One region of the Pseudarthrobacter sp. H2 genome, then DNA from elsewhere that is predicted to be linked to it. Evidence: riboswitches for the same ligand, from Rfam matches in the RefSeq annotation. Region 1 holds a riboswitch; the other holds the start of a gene.

Region 1 (7,201 bases):
GCCATAGAGCAGCCGGTAGGGCACCAGCCGTGTCCGGCCGGGATCGGCGTCGATCATCGACCCGCAGGGTACTTCCGAAACAGGCGGCAGCGATCCGTGCCCCAGCGCCGCGAACAGGGGACCCCCGAGGGTGCACAGCGCCATCATGGCGGCCAGCGGGTTTCCCGGCAGGCCCAGGATGAAGCGGCCGTCCGGCAGCTCCGCCAGCACGGCGGGGTGGCCCGGGCGCATCGCGATGCCGTCGATCAGCAGCCGTCCGCCCAGTTCGGCGACGGCGTGCCTGAGATGGTCGGTGCCGGAGGCGCCCGTGCCGCCCGTGGTGATGACGACGTCGGCGGGCAGGCTCTCAGCAGCGGCCCCGACAAAACCGGCGGCCCCGTCAGCCCCGTCGGCACCGCCGGCGTCCGGGCCGGGTTCGGTGTCCTCCAGGGCGGCAAGCCATTCAGCGTAGCCGTCCCCGATCTTCACCTCTTCGGTGCAGATCCCGCCGAGCATGGCCACCACGCCGGCGAGCTGGGGACCGAAGGTGTCCCGCACCTCGCCTGGTCCAGGGAGGCCCGAGGAGACCACCTCGGAGCCGGTGAGCACGAGCCGGACCACGGCCTTGCCCAGCACCGGCAGGGTGTCGTAGCCGGCCAGGGCGGCAAGCGCCAGGTGGGCGGGGTTGAGCAGCGTGCCACCCTTGATGAGCAGCTCACCGGCGGCCGCCTCCTGCGCGGCCTTCCGGATGTGCTGGCCGTTGTGCGGCTCGCCCGGCCTGGCGGTACCACTGGTCTTCAGGACCGGCAGCCCGTCCTCATCGGCGGCCACGGTTCCGCTCTCGCTCCGCAGCACCGCCTTGGCGCCGGGCGGGATCAGCCCGCCCGTGACAATGGGAATTGCCTGGTGCGGCGCCAGCCGCTGGCCCGGTTCGGCCAGGATCCACGGCCCGCCGCCGTTGACGGCCCAGCCGTCCATGGCCGACGACGCGTAGTGCGGCATGTCCTGCAGCGCGGCCACGTCCGCCGCGAGTGTGCGGCCCAACGCCTGCCGGAGGACCACCGGGGCGGCGGGGATGGGGGCGGCACAGTCGAAGGCGAGCTGCCGGGCCTCATGCCAGGTGTGGGCGAGGTGCCGGTGCGGTGCCGGTGCTGCGGCCCCGCCCGTGCCGGGAGCAGCGGCGGGAGCAGCACCGGGAACAGCGGCGGGAACAGAGCCCGGCAGAGCGGCGGCGTCATCGGAGCCGTACTCATCCCCGGCAGCGGCTGCACCGCCGTGTGGGGGTCCTGGGGTCATGTCCCGGAGACTTCGGTGGCCGCGTAGCCCGAGGCGAGTGCCCGGGCCACCCCCACGGCGGCCTGCATGGCGACGGCGTCGGTGGCCTGCCCTGAACCGGAGGCCAGCCCCGCGGCAAAGCCCGCGATGAAGGTGGTCAGCGGGGCGGCGGGGCGCACCACGGAATGGGCTGCCACGCCGGCCAGGGCAAGGACCTCGTTGATGTCGATCTCGACGTCTTCCAGCTCCAGTGCCTGGAGCAGCGCACGGCACCAGTCTTCCAGCGTTTCATCCTGGCTTTTCACCGTTTGCCTCCAAAGTCGAGTTCAGCTGCGGAGCTCCGGGCCGGCCGCCCGGATCGTTGCCCTGGATCCGGCCGGTTACCCCCAGGGCGGAGGCGTCGTCCCAGGTGTCCACATCGTCTGTGGAACCGGAGGGGACACGAACTGCCCGCACCTCAAGACTAGCAAGAAGGGCGAATGCCGAGGCGTCTTTCAGCGCACCCCGGTGAGCCGCTTCCGCGGCGGAGCGGTGCAGCGCCGCCGTGCCATAGAAACCGATCAGGGGTTGTTTCCGTCCGTCGGCGGAGAGCGCCATGACGCCGTCTCGGCCGGATTGTCCGGCGTCGTCCACGGCTGCGGCGAGCGACCGCACCGCCGTGTCCACGCGCGGCATGTCGCACGCCAGGACGAGGGTCAGGGGTGCCGGGCCCGCGGCGCGGCGGGCGGCATAGTCCTGTTCCAGGGCGGAGAGCCCGGCGGCGATGGCTGCGGCCGGACCCGCGAACGGCGGGTCCTCCCGGCAGTTCAGCACGCCGGCCGGCAGCGTCCCCGGGTCCGGGCCGACGACGGCGATCGCCTGTGCGCCGCGGGCCGCCTGCAGCGCGAGATCGAGGAGGGTGGCGCCGTCGTACCGGAGTCCGGCTTTGGGCGCGCCGCCTAAACGGGAGGACCGCCCCCCGGCGAGAATAACCGCATCAAATTCCACCGGCCCAGCCTAGCCCGGCCACGGGCCGGACGGGTGCGCCCCTCCGGCTGTGCTCGTCCGGCTGCGCCGGTGCGCCCTTCCGGGGGCCGGTTTCAGGCCGCGGATTCCGGCAGCAGAAAGGGATCCCAGTCCGGCGCCGGCTTTTCGAGTTCCTTGATCTGCCACCTCGTGCCCTTCGGCGGCGCCGGGACAAAGCCCAGTTTCCAGCCCATTTCCGCCGGGGTGTGGTCCCCCTTGGCATTGTTGCAGCGCAGGCAGGCGGCCACGAGGTTTTCCCACGAGTCCGCCCCGCCCCGGGACTTCGGGTGGACATGGTCCACCGTGTGGGCGCCCTTCCCGCAATAGGCGCAGCGCTGCCCGTCCCGGCGGAGCACACCGCGCCGGCTGACCGCCGTTATCGTGTTGTAGCGGGGCCTGATGTAGCGGTGCAGGAGAATGACCGAGGGCCGGCCCAGTATGTCCTGGGGCCCGACGACGGGCTCCTCCCCTTCGGCCACCACACTGGCCTTTCCGGTCAACACAAGAACAAGCGCCCGGCGGAAGGTAACAACCGCCAGGGGTTCATATCCAGCATTCAGAACGAGCGTGCGCATGCACATACCTCTTCACGGCCGCACCCGCCAGGGGCACGAGGGCCGGCTGCCCTCTGCATGGTCGGGCTATGGATCGACACCACAAGAGTAAACACTCAGGTGCCGTATCACCGAATTTTTTCGGCCGCCCCGGTCCGTGATCCGGGAAATTCATTCCCCGGCAATGCAAAGAACCCCTGCCGCAGGGGCAGGGGTCCTCTTCAAATCTTGAGCTGATCCAGCCTGTTGAGGCCGGGTTGCAGCTGGGTTGAGCCTGCGGCCTAGCCGCCGACGCGGATGAAGACCGGGCCCGAGCCGACGTTGACGGTCTGCAGGGACGTGGTTCCACCGTTCCAGCCGCCGTGGACGGCCATGCCGTTGCCGACGTAAACAGCGATGTGGGCCATGCCCGCGCCACCGTTCTGGTAGTAGGCGAGGTCGCCCGGCTGTGCCTCGGCGGCGCTCACGGTACGGCCCAGGGACAGGTAACCTGCCGGCCAGCCGTGGAAGTTGACGCCAGCCGCAGCCAGGGCGTTCGTGACCAGCGCGGTGCAGTCCTGCGAAACGCCGATCTGTGCGTAGGCTGCAGCAGCGACGGTTGCGCCGCTGCCGATGCCGGCCGGTGCCAGCGCGGAGCCCGCGGCTGCGAGCTGGGTGCCACCGGTCGCAGCGGCGCCGGTCGAGTCCTGGACCTTGACCACGGGCTTGGCGGCCTCGACGACGGGAGCCGGCGAAGTGGACACGGCCGGCTTCTCGTAGGAGATCGCAATCGTGGAAGCAGCGGAAATCGTTGCCGGCGCAGCCGACTGGACGTCCAGGGCGGAAGCGGAGGTGGATTCGCGCTGAACGTTGGTCTCGGCAGCGTTGGCTGCGATACCGCTGGTCAGGACCAGACCGGATGCGGCAGCGATGACGGCCGCCTGGCGGCCCATGCCGCCGGCGTTGTCGCCGACAGCCTTGGCGATGACAGCAAGCGAGTTGGTCTTGGTGACCTCGGCGCGGTGCCGTGCGATTGCACGAGTAGTCATGAAGTTCTCTCTTTCGTGATCCTTGGATCGCGCCTTTTGGGCGCGAACAGAGGACGCTCCGGCATCTTGGGGGTACGCCGGATCGCCCCGAATGGGTTACTTAGCGAAGGGTGTACTGCGAAGACGCGCCAAAAGCGGGAACTGCATGCAGGTGCTTGGCCTGCGGGCCGGTCTCAGTAGAGATCGAGACGGCGGTGTGAGCTCCAATCCGGGCGCCGGCAAGGGCAGCACGGGACTTGGATTTCAGCGGGCTCGTACGAGCCGCGCCAGCGCGGTGGCGCGCAGCATTGTGGCGTGAAGTCACGAAAGTAGCCTCTCCCAATGCCTGCGAGGTGAGCTGTCGGATTCGGATGGGAGTCACCCGGCCACGCTGCTTCCTTCGGAAGCTTTGCGACTTAACCCCAAGGCCTTCTTGCGAAGACCAAAATTGGTTCCCCCGCCCCTGCCAGACGATGTCATGCGAACGGACCTTGAGCGGTGGCAGAGTTAGGCAATCCACTCAAGAGCGCCAACTCCGGAGGAGTTGGCGTACCTCATACGGTACAGGAGTCCGGATTCAATGTCACATTCAGATCACGGCGTGTCAGAGGAATTCGAGAGTAATCCATCGGCTTGGCCTAGAGCCAGCCCAGCGGGTCAACGACGTCGCCGTTGACCATCACTTCGAAGTGGAGGTGGCAGCCGGTGGAGGCGCCGGTGGTGCCGCTCATCGCAATGATGTCGTCTCGGGAGACCTTCTGGCCGACATGGACGGAGGACGAGGACAAGTGGTTGTAGGTGGTCTCCAGGCCGTTGCCGTGGTCGATCACGATGCGGTTTCCGCCGCCGTAAGGGTGCCAGCCCGAGAACGTCACGGTGCCGCTGGCCGCTGCGTGGACTGCCGTTCCGCACTGGGCCGCATAGTCCTGGCCCCGGTGGAACTCGCCGGCGCCGCCCGTGATCGGGCTGACGCGGTAGCCGAAGGGCGAGGCCGTGACCATCTGCTCCAGCGGGGCGCCGAGGGTGCCGGCCGACGCGGCGCGTGTGATGGTGCCGACGGACTGGGCACTCAGGAGCTGCTTGAGTTTTCCGTCCGGATCGCCCTTGGTGCTGACGGCCGTGCGGCTGAAATCGATCTTGGCGGCGGCGGCGGTCACGTCCGGCTGGGCTGCGGCGGGAGTTCCGGGGCCGGTGGCCATCACCGGGCCGGTGGCGGGGAGCGCGACCGTCAGGACCAGGCCCGTGGCGGCGAGGGCGATCCCTGCCTTCTGCCCCACACCGCTGGCGGCGGCGAAGTCCGTTACCTGGCGGAACGGACTTCGGCGGCCCCGGCGTTCATCACGCTGCGCGTCCCGCGGGCGGGCGGCCTGCAGGGCCGCTGCCGGACGCGGCTCCGGAGCGGGACCGGTCGCACGGCGACGGCCCCTGGTGGTCTGGGTGGTCAAGAACGGTTCCTCTCTGGATAGCCTGCGAAGTTAGCTGTCGGATTCGGGTCAGAGAGATCAAAGACCCGGCCCGCCAGGGCAAGCATCCAGGCACAGAGGCATCCCGGGGGTCCTCGGTGGAGTGTGCATGCTGCTGACGGACTTCACCCCGAGACTGTTGGAAAAACAGCCGGAAATGGTTCCCCCGCCCCTGCCAGCAGGTGACTCTGCGACTGATCCGCTGGCAGGGCTCGGCTTCGGATCAGGTAACGCTTTGGTATCGGTAGTGGCCTTAACTATAGGCGATTAAACCGACCGGTAATAACTCCGTGATCTTCGACATGCACAACTCACGGGACGTCCCATGTCCGGCAGCCCCGGAGGTCAGCCGACCGTCACAAACACATGGGCGGCCACCTCAGGCGGCAGCTCCAGGGCACCCTCGATGTCCGGCACGCGGACCGAAATATACTCTCCCACCCGTTCCAAGGAGACCCGGGCGCCCGGTCTGATTCCGCCTTCATCGAGCTGGACCAGCAGTTCAGGCTCCACCTGGATCGGCTCGGCCAGGCGGTTGACGGTGATCCGCGAGCCCGCGCCGTAGCCGGCCATGGCTTCCAGCAGGTTCACCACCCCGTCGGTGCGGGCCTTGGACGGCAGGCCGCCGAGCTCGGCAAGCCCGGGGATCGGATTTCCGTACGGGGAGACAGTCGGGTGGTTGAGCAGGTCGAAGATGCGCCGCTCGACGCGTTCACTCATCACATGTTCCCACCGGCACGCTTCCTCGTGGACGTAGGCCCAGTCGAGGCCGATCACGTCGGCAAGCAGGCGTTCGGCGAGGCGATGCTTGCGCATGACTTCGATGGCGCGTTTCCGGCCCGTTTCCGTCAGCTCAAGGTGCCGGTCGCCGGAAACGACGACGAGGCCGTCGCGCTCCATGCGCCCGATGGTCTGGGAGACGGTGGGCCCGGAGTGGCGGAGCCGTTCGGCGATGCGGGCGCGGAGCGCGATGATGTTCTCTTCTTCAAGTTCCAGAATGGTCCGAAGATACATCTCGGTGGTATCAATCAGATCCGTCATTCAGCTCAGCTCCTCGAGCGCCGTCCGTGCGTCATTCCCACCGTACCGCGTGCAGGATGCGCCTTGGCGGGGTCCGCCGTACGTTCGCAGGACAGCTTAGCCTATTTTGAATTACTCTGGATAATCTTCCGGGCGGCTGGCTCGGCCGGCGTAGGCGCAGGCACGGGTTCCGGGCGGCTCCCAATGACCGGACTATGACGGGGCCTTTCCCGTGAGTTCCCGCGAGCCCGGAACAGTCAGGCAGAATGAAAGGGAGGCTTCGCTTCAGCCATCCTGCCAAGCCACCTCCCGCACCACGCTACGAACCAGCCGAAAATTGGAGCCACTGTGAGCGACACCAGCATCACGATCCCCGCAAACCTCCTGCCCCAGGACGGACGGTTCGGCGCCGGACCGTCCAAGGTCCGTCCGGAACAGATGCAGGCCCTCTCCGCGGCGTCGGCCACGCTGCTGGGAACCTCCCACCGCCAGGCGCCGGTCAAGAACCTGGTCGGCTCCATCCGGAACGGGCTCAGCGGGTTCTTCCGCGCCCCGGAAGGCTACGAGGTGGTCCTGGGCGTCGGCGGCTCCACCGCATTCTGGGACATCGCCAGCTTCGGCCTCGTCGAGAACAAGGCGCAGCACCTGTCCTTCGGCGAGTTCGGCTCAAAGTTCGCCTCAGCCACCAACAAGGCACCCTTCCTGGCCGCGTCCTCCATCATCACGTCCGAGCCCGGCACGCGTCCCGCCGCCCGGGCGGAGGCCGGCGTCGACGTCTACGCGTGGCCCCAGAACGAGACGTCGACCGGTGTTGCCGCTCCCGTGAAGCGGGTGGCCGGGGCCGATGAAGGATCGCTCGTGCTGGTGGACGCCACGTCCGCCGCCGGCGGCCTGGACG
Region 2 (7,201 bases), 400 kb from region 1:
TCCCGAATGTGAGGGAAAAGCACTCTAAAATGTTGTTATGATGAAGCGAGGCGGCGCGGTTCATGTAGTCAGAGTTGTGAAGTCCCATACGGACAAGCATGGCCAGGAGCGCGTATACCGGTCGGCGTACCTGCGCCGGACCTACCGCGAGGGCGGGAAGGTCCGCAACGAAACGGTCGCGAACCTTTCGGCCCTGCCCGGGCATGTGGTCGACTTCATCGACGCCGGGCTCAAGGGCCGGCACCTGGTGCCCGCGGACGCCGTGGCCACCATCACCCGGTCCCTGCCGCACGGCCACGTCGCCGCGGTCTTCGCCCAGGCCAAAGCCCTCGGCATTCCCGCTCTGCTCGGCCCGGCCTGCGGGCAGCGGGACCTGGCCCTGGCCCTGGTGATCGCCCGGGTCTGCAGACCCGGTTCGAAGCTGGCGACCACCCGCTGGTGGGCCGACACAACCCTCGCCGAAGACCTCGGAGTCGCCGGCGCCACGACCGATGAGGTCTACGCCGCGATGGACTGGCTCGCAGGCCGGCAGGAAACCATCGAGAAGGCGCTGGCGAAAAGGCATCTGTCCCCGGAGGCCAACCCGGACCGGCTCGCGTTGTTCGACCTGTCCTCGTCCTGGGTCACCGGGCACAAGTGCCCGCTCGCGGCCCGCGGCTACTCCCGCGACGGGAAGAAGAAGGTCTGGAGCAGATCGAGTACGGTCTGCTCACCGACCCCGAGGGCCGGCCGGTCTCGGTGCGTGTCGTGCCCGGGAACACCGCGGACCCGGCCGCGTTCGAGGCCCTCGCCAAGGACTTCAAAACCCGCTACGGCCTGGCGGACATGGTGATGGTCGGAGACCGCGGCATGATCACCTCCGCCCGGATCGAACAGCTCAAGGAACTCGGCGGACTGGGCTGGGTCACCGCGCTGCGCGCCCCCGCCATCCAGGCCCTGGCCGCCGACGACGGGCCCCTGCAGATGAGCCTGTTCGACGAGCAGGACCTGGCCGAGATCGCCCACCCGGACTACCCGGGCGAACGCCTCATCGCCTGCCGCAACCCGCTCCTGGCCGCCGAACGGGCCCGCAAACGCACCGCACTGCTCGCAGCCACCGACACGGAGCTGGCCAAAATCACCGCCGCCGCCGAAGCCGGGCGGCTCAAAGACGCCGGGAAGATCGGCGTGCGCGCCGGCAAGGTCGTCGGCAGATACAAGATGGAAAAGCACTACACCCTGACCATCGGCGACACCTCGTTCGCGTACGCCCGCAACGAGGAACAAATCGCCGCCGAGGCGGCCCTGGACGGAATCTACATCATCCGCACCACCATCCAGGACACCCACATGGACGCCGGACAAGTCGTCGCGACCTACAAGTCCCTGGCCAACGTCGAACGCGACTTCCGCTCCATCAAGGCCATCGACCTGGACCTGCGCCCGATCCACCACCACACCGAAACCCGGGTCCGCGCCCACGTATTCATCTGCATGCTCGCCGCCTACCTCACCTGGCACCTCCGCCGGGCCTGGGCACCCCTGACGTTCACCGACGAAAACCGCCCCGAACCGGAGAACCCCGTCGCCCCCGCAAAACGATCGGCCGCAGCGCAGACCAAAGCAAGCCGGCGCACCACCCCAGACGGACACCCCGCCCACAGCTTCCGGTCCCTGCTGGACCACCTGGGAACCCTGACCCGCAACGAGATCCGCTACGGCGCCGAGGAGACCGCGCCCCTGATCCCCACCCTGGCCGTGCCCACCCCCATCCAACACAAGGCCTTCGACCTGATCGGCCAAAGCTTCCCGCTGACCCTGAAGTAGACAGAAGGAGGAACCCCGGAAACAGCGGAATCCCCGCCAACGGCGAATTCTGGGGATCGTTGCAACACCTGTGGTGGTTAGGTGGTTACCAGTAGATCACGAAGGCGCTCGGCGGGGGTATCCCAGTCGAGCGTTTTGCGTGGGCGGGCGTTGAGTTCCTGGGCGACGTGTTCGAGGTCTTCGGGCCCGTAGGCGTTCAGGTCGGTTCCCTTGGGGAAGTACTGGCGCAGCAGCCCGTTGGTGTTCTCGTTGGACCCGCGCTGCCAGGGGCTTCCCGGATCGCAGAAGTAGACATCCATGTCCGTGGCGATGCCAAAGGCCTTGTGCAGGGCCATCTCCGCGCCCTGGTCCCAAGTGAGCGAGCCGCGCAGGTGTGCAGGCAGGTCGCTCATGGTCTCGATGAGCCCGTCACGCACGGATTCGGCGTTGTGGTCGGTGGGCAGGTGCACCAGCATCACGTACCGTGTGGTGCGTTCCACGAGAGTCGCGATCGCCGACTGGTTGTAGGCGCCGGTGATCAAATCCCCCTCCCAGTGGCCCGGGACCGCACGGTCTTCGACCTCGGGCGGGCGTTCGGAAATATTGATCATCGGGTCCCGGAAGCGGCTGGTGCGTTCCTCCGGGTTCTTGTGGGCCTTGCGGCGGGTGCGCCCGGTGCGCAGGGCGTCCTTGACCTCGCGCTTGAGCCCGCCACGGGCCTGGAGATAGAGGGCCTGGTAGATCGTTTCGTGGCTCACGCGCATCTGCTCGTCATCGGGGAAATCCTTGATCAGCAAGTGGGAGATCTGTTCGGGCGAGCACCGGGTGAGCAGCTTGCCCTTCACGAAATCCCGCAGCCGCCGGTTGCCGCTCAGCTTACTGGTTTTGGGCCGCGACCGGCGCGCCACGGCGGCCCGCTGGGCGCCGTAGGGCTGGTAGCCGAGCACCGGGTGGCTGTTGCGGGAAACCTCGCGGCTGATCGAGGACGGGGAGCGCCCCAGGGCCGCTGCCACGGCCCTGATGGAGGAGCCCTGGGACTTCATGTCCCGGATCCTCTCGCGGTCCCGCAGCGACAGGTACCGGGGATCGATCACCTTCTCCAGTGCCGTTTGGGGAATCGAAACATTCGTTGTTCCGCCGGTGGCCTCGGGAGGCGCAATCGCAGTAGTCACCTCCCGTTTATAGTCGACGGCAGCGGGCTCAGGGTAAACAAGTTTCCCCTTGGCCTGGACTATGCCGTTATCCCACATGAAGGCCGTTTTACGGTCAACACCGACGGCCGCTGTTGCTTCACGCCGGCCCACCCCGGCTGCGCGCAGGCGGAAGAACTCCTCGCGTTTTCCCACCGTCACGCGGACACTGCGGATGCCGGCGGCCTTGGCCCAGTTATGACACGTATCTTTGCTCAGGCCGAGCTGCCTGGCCGCTTCGGTGACGCTGCCGACACTATCCAGGACAGTGAAGAATTCGGCTTTCTGGGCCTGCGAGTATTTCCGGTTGGGCCCCTTGATCTTCCTTGCCCGTTTAGGCAATGCTCCGGTCTCGTGGACCCAGGCGTAGCAGGCGGCGGTGCTCAGCCCCAGCTCTGAAGCCGCAGCCGAGACGTTCCCGAGGCGGTCCAGGAGCGTGAAGAACTCGTCCTTCTGAGCCTGCGTATACTCCCGGCGGGGTTCCGAACCCTTCACACCCGACTTGAGGTGGATCCCTGCTTGCCGGACCCACTTGCGGCACGTTGCCGCCTTGAATCCGAGCTCTCTGGCCGCCGCGGCGGCACACTCCAGCCGCTCCAGCACAGCGAAGAATTCATCCTTCTCGGCCTGCGAGTACCGCCTGTAGGTGTTCTTCTGTGACGGCGTGGGCGGAGGACCCGATTTTCCCTTTAAAGAAGATTCTTGATTTGAAGACGGCAAGGTCGTTGCAACTCCCGAAAATCTGGGGTGTTGCAACGACCGCTAGAACTGAAGAACGCGGGGATTCCGCACGTCATGCCAGACGTAACTTCGGCTTAAAGGAAGTGCACCGCCGCCGCGGTCTACTTCGTCAGGGCGCGAGCAGCGGGCAGATGTTGGTTGCAGTGCCCGATCCGGAGAATCTTCTCAACTCCGTGAAATCCAGGTTGAGGGCATAGTTGACGTTGCCGGTCGTCAGGTAAAGGCCGTCAGGGGAGGGGAGGAGGAGCAGGTTCCTTCCCGTGGAAGTGACTTCGATCCTGTCGCTCAGGAATTCATAGCGGCTGACGCCGGTGATGACGTAATTGAGAGTCTTGCCGTTGGCCGTCAGTGTTATCTTCAGGCCCGGTGACGTGCTGATGACTATGCCGTTGGGCTTCGTGATGTTCTTGACCTTACCGGTGAGCTGTATGTCGACGGGAAAGCCGCAATTGGTCAAGGTCCCCGAAGCCGGAACAGGTGGCGTCGGCGGGCCCTTCCCTTCCGGTGGCGCCGCAGCGGCCGGGCTGGCTCCTGCGAGGGCCGCAGCAACAAGAGCCGTCGAAATTACCCATTTTTTCATGTTGTGCTCCCTAGATTTTTTGTGCCCGGAGTGGGCGCGCCGCGTGGAAGACGATTGAAGGCGGCGGTGCCCCAGCTTCCCTCCAGGACCTTGCAAAAACCTTGGAAGCGAAAACCCGAGGCCCCGGATCACGGGGATCCGGGGCCTCGGGTTGAGCGGCTGGCTGTTGCCGGCTTAGTACCAGTTGTGGGCGTAGTGGAAGTTCAGCGCGCCGCAGGGGGAGCCGTAGCGGTCCTTGACGTAGTCCAGGCCCCAGTTGATCTGGGTCCGGTAGTTCGTCATATAGTCAGCGCCGGCGCTCGCCATCTTTTCGGCCGGCAGGGACTGGACCACACCGTAGGCGCCGCTGCTGGCGTTGGTGGCGGTGGTCTTCCAGTCGGACTCCTTGGTCCAGAGCTTCGTCAGGCACTGCATCTCGCCGGCGGCCCAGCCGTAGGCGGGGAGCTGGGCGGCGGCGTAGGCCTGCGCCCCGGCGGGGTCATCGACGGCAACAGGGGGTGCGGGAGCCGGGGCCACTGCGGGAGCCGGGGCCACTGCGGGAGCCGGAGCAGGAGCCGGAGCCGGGGCCGCCGCCGGTTCTGGTGCAGGGGCCGCCGCTGGAACCGGTGCCGGTGCCGGCGTTTCCGCGGGCTTCACTTCGGAGGACTGGGGAGCGATGCTGCCTCCGGCTGCGGTGGCAGGCTGCGCCGCGATCTGGGCCTTCTCGAAGTTGAGCTTCGGCAGCGGATTTGCGGCCGTGGGGGACGCCTCGGAGGCCAGAGTGCCGGCGTTCGGGGCGGCGGTGTCGGAGGCCTGGACGGCAGCGCTGACTCCGACCAGCACCACGCAGGCGGCCGCGGTGACGACGGCAGCGCGGCGGCCGGTGGAGCCGATTCCGGCGGCAAAACGGGACAGTGCTGAAGCGGGCCGGGCCGGTTCGGCGCGGTGGCGCGAGTGGGTGGAACGGGATTTGGGTAAGGCGCCCTCGGGGCGCGTTTGTACCTTGGATTCAGTCATAATCGCCTCTCAACGCCGGCGGAGTTAGCTGTCGGGTTCGGATGGGAAGTCCGGCCGCACGGAATTTCACGTGTCGGCTTCACCCCAAGGGCGCATGCGTGCAAAATGCCCGGGACCTGGGTTCCCCACCTCTGCCTGGTCCAGCGGAATCCGGGAAGCGGCAGAGTTTGGCGTCCGTCCGGATATGCGGCCCCAATGGCGGCCGCACCCTAAAAACGGTACAGGAGCCGGGAGCTTAAGTCACATTTTGATAACAGGAACCACGACGGCGGTGCGTCGGCTTGCGCCCGCCGCGCTTTCGTTAACCGCCTGGCGGGGCCGGCGGAAAGCGCACGGCGAACTCCGTGCGGCCCGGCCGGGAGGTGACCTCGACGGTACCTCCGTGGGCCTCCGCGATCGACTGCACGATGGACAGCCCCAGCCCGCTGGTCCCCTCGGCGGTGGGCGAGACCGCGGTGGCAGGGGGCCCGCCGGCAGGCATCGCGGCCGTCTTCCCCGGCGCCCCGGCCGTGATGGCCGCCTCCGCCCTGGCGGGTGCCGCCGTCGTGACCGCCGGGTTCTTCCGCGCCGCGTCTGCCCGCGCGAAGCGGGCAAAGACCCGGCCGATGAACTCGGGCGCGATCCCGCTGCCGTTGTCCATCACCGTCAGCACGGCGCTGCCGTCCGCCGAACGCATCACGCCGGTGACCACCGTGGTCCCGGGCGTGGTGTGCTTGCGCGCATTCGAGAGCAGGTTGGCCAGCACCTGGTGGAGCTGGGTCGCATCGCCGCGCACCACCACCGGTTCTTCCGGGAGCTCCAGTTGCCAGACACGGTCCGGGGCCATGACCTTCTCGTCGCTGACGCTCTCGATCGCCAGCTGCGTGAGGTCGACGTCGCTGAGCTTCAGCGGCTGGCCCTCGTCCAGCCGCGCCAGCAGCAGCAGATCCTCCACCAGGGTGGTCATCCGCACGGACTGGCTCTGCACCCGCGCGAGGGATCTTTCCCCGTCCGGCGTGAAATGCTCGGTCATCCGCATCAGCTCGGTGTAGCCGCGGATGGCGGTCAGCGGGGTGCGCAGCTCGTGCGAGGCGTCGGCCACGAACTGGCGCACCTTCATCTCGCTGACCTGCCGCGCCTCGAGCGCGTTGGAGACGTTCTCCAGCATCTGGTTCAGCGCGTAGCCCACGCTGCCCACTTCCGTTCCGGGATGGGCGGCCGACGCCGGGACCCGCACCGCGAGTGCCACCTCGCCGGCGTCGAGCGGGAGGCGGGACACCTTGGTGGCCACCTCGGACAGCTGCTCAAGCGGTTTCATGGTCCGCCGGATCAGCGCGGTCCCGGCGAGGCCGATCAGCACGAGGCCGCCGGCGGAGACCACCACCATGGTCCAGACCAGTGAGGTCAGGGTGTTCTGCTTGTCGGCCAGCGGCAGCCCGGTGACGATCACGTCACCGTAGGGTGCCTGCACGGCGGTCAGCCGGTAGGCGCCGGCGGAGAGAGTGCGGTCCACGGGGATGCCGTTGGGCGTCAGGGCGAGGAGGGCATGGCCGTCGTCGGGGGACAGGCCCTTCCGGGTGGCGTCCTCGGCAAGGAAACCGGCGCTGCTGACCGCGCCGCCCAGGATCCGGGCGTTGAGGGTGCCGATGCCCTGGCCCCGCGCCTCGAGGGGATCCGGCCGGCCGACCCCGGTGTTTCCCGGGGCCGGACGGCCGAATTCCCGCGCGCGGCCGGAGGCCTGGTCAAGCTGGGTGTCGAGCTGACGGGTGAGGAAGAGGTCCATGGAGGCATAGCTGAACAGTCCGACAGCGCCGCAGATGGCCACGAGCAGGGCCATCGCAACGAGGACCAGACGGGTGCGCAGATGCCAGGTGGAGGGGTTGCGCCAGTCTCGGCCCGGGGGGCGGCTGGCGCCGGAGAGGGTGGGCAC

Evidence for each region. Region 1 has a riboswitch for cyclic di-AMP ahead of ACQCSZ_RS15810 (M23 family metallopeptidase). Riboswitches for the same ligand answer to the same signal wherever they lie in the genome.
Region 2: another riboswitch for cyclic di-AMP. It lies ahead of ACQCSZ_RS17530 (hypothetical protein); the one in region 1 lies ahead of ACQCSZ_RS15810 (M23 family metallopeptidase).

What each region holds. Positions count from the first base shown of each region.
Region 1 is NZ_CP189594.1:3,383,954-3,391,154, forward strand. Features, by position in the region: gene ACQCSZ_RS15785 (molybdopterin-binding protein) at 1-1,275, opposite strand, end outside; gene ACQCSZ_RS15790 (DUF6457 domain-containing protein) at 1,272-1,559, opposite strand; gene mobA (molybdenum cofactor guanylyltransferase) at 1,543-2,241, opposite strand; gene ACQCSZ_RS15800 (HNH endonuclease) at 2,334-2,834, opposite strand; gene ACQCSZ_RS15805 (NlpC/P60 family protein) at 3,095-3,841, opposite strand; cyclic di-AMP (ydaO/yuaA leader) riboswitch at 4,150-4,309, opposite strand; gene ACQCSZ_RS15810 (M23 family metallopeptidase) at 4,459-5,265, opposite strand; cyclic di-AMP (ydaO/yuaA leader) riboswitch at 5,270-5,481, opposite strand; gene ACQCSZ_RS15815 (metal-dependent transcriptional regulator) at 5,629-6,324, opposite strand; gene serC (phosphoserine transaminase) at 6,652-7,201, shown strand, end outside.
Region 2 is NZ_CP189594.1:3,781,605-3,788,805, reverse strand. Features, by position in the region: partial or broken gene ACQCSZ_RS17545 (IS1634 family transposase) at 77-1,806, shown strand; gene ACQCSZ_RS17540 (IS30 family transposase) at 1,884-3,089, opposite strand; gene ACQCSZ_RS17535 (hypothetical protein) at 3,826-4,296, opposite strand; gene ACQCSZ_RS17530 (hypothetical protein) at 4,471-5,292, opposite strand; cyclic di-AMP (ydaO/yuaA leader) riboswitch at 5,291-5,448, opposite strand; gene ACQCSZ_RS17525 (HAMP domain-containing sensor histidine kinase) at 5,594-7,201, opposite strand.